DNA from 2 places in the Methylobacterium oryzisoli genome. Region 2 is predicted to be linked to the other one. Evidence: riboswitches for the same ligand, from Rfam matches in the RefSeq annotation. Region 2 holds a riboswitch; the other holds the start of a gene.
What was found. A riboswitch is a leader RNA that binds a small molecule or an ion and turns the genes downstream of it on or off. The one in region 2 is predicted to bind glycine.

Region 1 (2,386 bases), on a different contig from region 2:
CACCGGCTACCTCGGCGCCGGCAAGACCACCCTCCTCAACCGCATCCTCACCGAGCCGCACGGCAAGCGCTACGCCGTGATCGTCAACGAGTTCGGCGAGATCGGCATCGACAACGACCTCGTGGTCGGGGCCGACGAGGAAGTGTTCGAGATGAACAACGGCTGCATCTGCTGCACCGTGCGCGGCGACTTGATCCGCATCATGGACGGCCTGATGAAGCGAAGGGCCAAGTTCGACGCGATCATCGTCGAGACGACCGGCCTCGCCGACCCGGCCCCGGTGGCCCAGACCTTCTTCGTCGACCAGGACGTGGGCGAGGCCGCGCGCCTCGATGCGGTGGTGACGGTGGCGGATGCCAAGTGGCTCGCCGAGCGCCTGAAGGACGCCCCCGAGGCCAAGAACCAGATCGCCTTCGCGGACGTGATCCTGCTCAACAAGGCCGACCTCGTGGACGAGGCGGGCCTCGCCGAGGTCGAGCGCCGGATCCGGGCGATCAACCCCTCGGCCGTCATCCACCGCACCGTGCGTTGCGCCGTGCCCCTCGACGCGGTGCTCGACCGCAAGGCGTTCGACCTCGACCGGATCATCACGGTGGAGCCCGAGTTCCTGGAGGAGGGCCACCACCATCACCACGCCGACGACATCCAGTCGATCTCGGCGCGGCTGCCGGGGGCGGTCGACCCGAACAAGTTCATGCCCTGGATCTCGGACCTCACCCAGGTGCAGGGCCCCGACATCCTGCGCTGCAAGGGCATCGTCAGCTTCCCCGACGAGCCGCGCCGCTTCGTCTTCCAGGGCGTGCACATGATCCTCGACGGCGACCTGCAGGACGAGTGGAAGCCGGGGGACCCGCGCGAATCGCGCGTCGTCTTCATCGGCCGCAACCTCGATGCGGACCAGATCCGCCGCGGCTTCGAGGCGACGCGGGCCTGACCGCGCGAGGGGAGAGCCCGCCCGCCGGCACCGTCGGGGGCGTGAGATCCGCGCCGCGCTGCCCGCGATTCCGGCACGGCGCCCGCCCTTTGCGCTTCAGGTCCCGTCCGCCGCGTGCTATGGCCACGACCGTCCGTTGATGCTCGCGGGAGAGACCGGTCCCTTGGCCGGCACCGAAGGGGAAACGCCCGGAGCCGTGCTCCGCGCCGAAGCTCTCAGGTAGAAGGACCGCGAGCGAGAGGGCACTCTGGAGAGGGCGCGAGCCCGCCGATGGAGCAAGCCGACCGACCCGCCGGCGAATCTCTCAGGCCGACCGAACAGAGTTCCACCCCTCACCACCCGCCCGGAACCGGCGGGAAGGATGGAACGCATGTCGGCCCCGAACTCCTCGACCTCCTACGACCTCATCGTGCTCGGCGCGGGCGTCGTCGGCACCGCCACCGCCTACTGGGCGGCGCGCGCCGGTCTCTCGGTCTGCGTGATCGACCGCCAGGGCGCGGCCGGGCGCGAGACCAGCTTCGCCAATGGCGGCCAGATCTCGGTGAGCCACGCCGAGCCGTGGGCGAACCCGTCCGCGCCGCTCAAGGTGATGAAGTGGCTGTTCGACCGGCAGGCGCCACTCGTCTTCACGCCGCGCCTCGACCGGCACCAGTGGGCCTGGATCGCCGGCTTCCTGCGCAATTGCACGCCCGAGCGGGCGCGCCGCAACACCCTGGAGATCGTGCGGCTGGGCGCCTACAGCCGCGCCAAGCTGCAGGAGATCCGCACCGCCGAGCGGATCGACTACGCCCAGCGCACGCTCGGCATCCTGCACTTCTACCGCGACGCCCGGGAGTTCGAGGCGGCCAAGCCGGTGGCCGAGCTGATGCGCGAGCACGGCTGCGAGCGCCGGGTGATCGGCCGCGACGAGGTGCTGGCGATCGAGCCCGCCTTCGCGCACGCGATCGGCTCGATCGTCGGCGCCACCTACACGGCCGAGGACGAGAGCGGGGACGCGCGCGCCTTCACCCAGGCGCTCGCCGCGCGCTGCCAGGCCATGGGCGCGACCTTCCTGTACGGCGCCGAGGCGACGCGGCTGCTGCTCTCGGCGGACGGCGCCCGCGTCGCCGGCGTCGAGGCGACCGTGGAGGGCGGCCACACCCGCCTGCACGCACCCAACGTCGTGGTGTCGATGGGCGCGTGGTCGGCGCCGTTCCTGCGCCCCTACGGCGTCAACCTCGCGATCTACCCGGCCAAGGGCTACTCGGTCTCGATTCCGATCGAGGGGGCGAACGGCGCGCCGCAGGTCAGCCTCACGGACGACGAGCACAAGCTCGTCTACTCCAACCTCGGCACGCACCTGCGCGTGGCGGGCACCGCCGAGCTGTCGGGCTACTCCCGCCACCTCGACGCCGAGCGCGTCGCGGTGATCCTGGACAATGCCCGCCGCACCTTCCCGGCCGCGGGCAACTT
Region 2 (2,386 bases):
GCGAATACCGAGTAGAAGAACATCTCGTAATTGAGCGTCCAGCCAGTCGGCAGGAGCGGCAAGGACAAACTCGGCGCGACGGGACTCGCCATGGGAATAAAGAGCAGGGATGCGATGAGATGATCCGCATTAACGAACGACGATTTCACTGATTGCCCAAGTTGCGGAAACAGCAAGATAATAAACACCATTGAAAATGTTGCCAGCCAGTAGAGCGGGACGATCCTGAGGAGTCTGCGCACGAAGAATTCGCGTGCATCAAGGGCTGAGCCGCCATCTGTCGAGTGATACATGATGAATCCGCTGATCACGAAGAAGACGTCGACGCCGGCCTGCAAGCTCGCCAGTGCGCGATAGCCTTCGTAGGTGTGAGACAGATGGAGCTCAATATGGAAGAAGACGACCGATAGAGCTGAAATGCCTCTAAGATATTGAATGCCAATGATTTCTTTTGGCATGGCTATCCCCCAGGTCGTCTTATATTGATTAGTAGAAGGCTGCTCTCGGCTGCAAAGAACGGCTAGATGACGTTTCCCCGATCAGTCAAGCAGGAAGTGCGCTGGCGCTTGGCGGGAGGGCGAGACTGGTGCTGTCGGCATTCGCAAGTCTCGCCCAGGCTGTTGTCCGCCGTCCTGTTACTGCCCTTCGGAGGTTTCTCGTCATGGCGCGAGGGGGCCTGGAGCAGCCGGTCCCGCATCCCGGTGGTGCCGGAAGTCCGGTCAGGACCGGGTGTCGGCCGCGGAGATCCTGAGCATCCGCTTCCCGCCGTTCCGAATCGGACTTGCGGGACCATTCGGGAGCGTTCCGGCCCCGGGAGGCCCCCACCCCGGCGTTGCGCGGCGCGCGGTCTTGTGCTTTGGTCCAACCGTCCGAACAGGGCGATGCGGGAGAGCCCAGCCCGGCTCGATGAGCCGGGTATGGCGCCGACGGAGCAACCACCCCCGGAAACTCTCAGGCACAATCACCGTATCGTTGGACGATCTGGAGAGAGGCGCCGTCCGGCGCCCACCGAAGGAGAAACCTCGCACGCCCGTGCGGGGGAAGCTCTCAGGTACCCGTGACAGATGGGGGTGGCCGCGGTGCGATCAGCGCCGTCGGTCTTGCCTGTCGCGGAGGATCCCGAGATGTCAGCGCAGCCCGTCGAACCGGTTGCTCTCCGAAACACGCCCCTGCACGACCTGCACCTGCGCCTCGGCGCCCGCATGGTGCCCTTCGCGGGCTACGCCATGCCGCTGCAGTACCCGGCCGGCCAGCTCAAGGAGCACCTGCACACGCGGCAGGCCGCCGGGCTGTTCGACGTCTCCCACATGGGGCAGGTCGTGCTCTCCGGCCCCGACCCGGACGGGATCGCGCGCGCGCTGGAAAGCCTGGTCCCAGCCGATCTCGTCGGGCTGAAGGCGGGCCGCCAGCGCTACGGGCTGCTCACCGACGAATCCGGCGGCATCCTCGACGACCTGATGGTCGCCCGCTTCGACGACCGCGTCGTCGTGATCGTGAACGCCGCCAACAAGCAGGCCGACGCCGCCCGCCTGCGCGAGCGCCTGCCGGCCGGGATCACGGTCGAGGAGCGGCCCGACGCGCTGATCGCCCTGCAGGGCCCGACGGCCGAGGCGGCGCTGGCCAGGCTCGCGCCCGAGGTCGCGGCGATGCGCTTCCTCGACGTCCGCGCGGTGACGCTGCTCGGCGCCCCGGGGTTCGTGACGCGCTCGGGCTACACGGGCGAGGACGGGTTCGAGATCTCGGTGCCGGCCGAGTCCGCCGTCGCGGTGGCCGAGGCGCTGCTGGCGCAGCCGGGCGTGCAGCCGGTCGGGCTCGGCGCCCGCGACACGCTGCGGCTCGAAGCAGGCCTGTGCCTGCACGGCTCCGACATCGACGCCGGCACCAGCCCGGTCGAGGCGGGCCTGACCTTCGCGATCCCCAAGGTCCGGCGGCGCGGCGGCGCGCGCGCCGGCGGCTTCCCGGGCGAGGCCCGCATCCTGCAGGAGCTGGAGGACGGCACGGCGCGGCGGCGCGTCGGGCTCCGGCCCGAGGGGCGCGCGCCCGTGCGGGCCGGCGCTCCCCTGCTGGCCGAAGATGGCACGCCGCTGGGCCATGTCACCTCGGGCAGCTTCGGCCCGAGCCTCGGCGCCCCGGTGGCGATGGGGTACGTCGCGGCCTCGCACGCCGAGGACGGCACCCGCCTCCTCGCCGAGGTCCGCGGCCAGCACCTGCCCCTCGTCGTGACCCCCCTTCCCTTCCGTCCCGCCACCTTCAAGCGCGATTGACCGGAGTCTCCCCCCATGCTGCGTTTCACGGACGAACACGAATGGCTGAAGCTCGACGGCGAGGTCGCCACGGTCGGCATCACCCGGCACGCCACCGAGCAGCTCGGTGACCTCGTCTTCGT

Region 1: another riboswitch for glycine. It lies ahead of ACKUB9_RS01535 (D-amino acid dehydrogenase); the one in region 2 lies ahead of gcvT (glycine cleavage system aminomethyltransferase GcvT).

Annotation. Positions count from the first base shown of each region.
Region 1 covers NZ_JBKIBX010000001.1:308,558-310,943, reverse strand. The annotation lists gene ACKUB9_RS01540 (CobW family GTP-binding protein) at 1-934, shown strand, start outside; glycine riboswitch at 1,071-1,175, shown strand; gene ACKUB9_RS01535 (D-amino acid dehydrogenase) at 1,305-2,386, shown strand, end outside.
Region 2 covers NZ_JBKIBX010000008.1:78,719-81,104, forward strand. The annotation lists gene ACKUB9_RS10215 (acyltransferase family protein) at 1-458, opposite strand, end outside; glycine riboswitch at 972-1,074, shown strand; gene gcvT (glycine cleavage system aminomethyltransferase GcvT) at 1,125-2,264, shown strand; gene gcvH (glycine cleavage system protein GcvH) at 2,280-2,386, shown strand, end outside.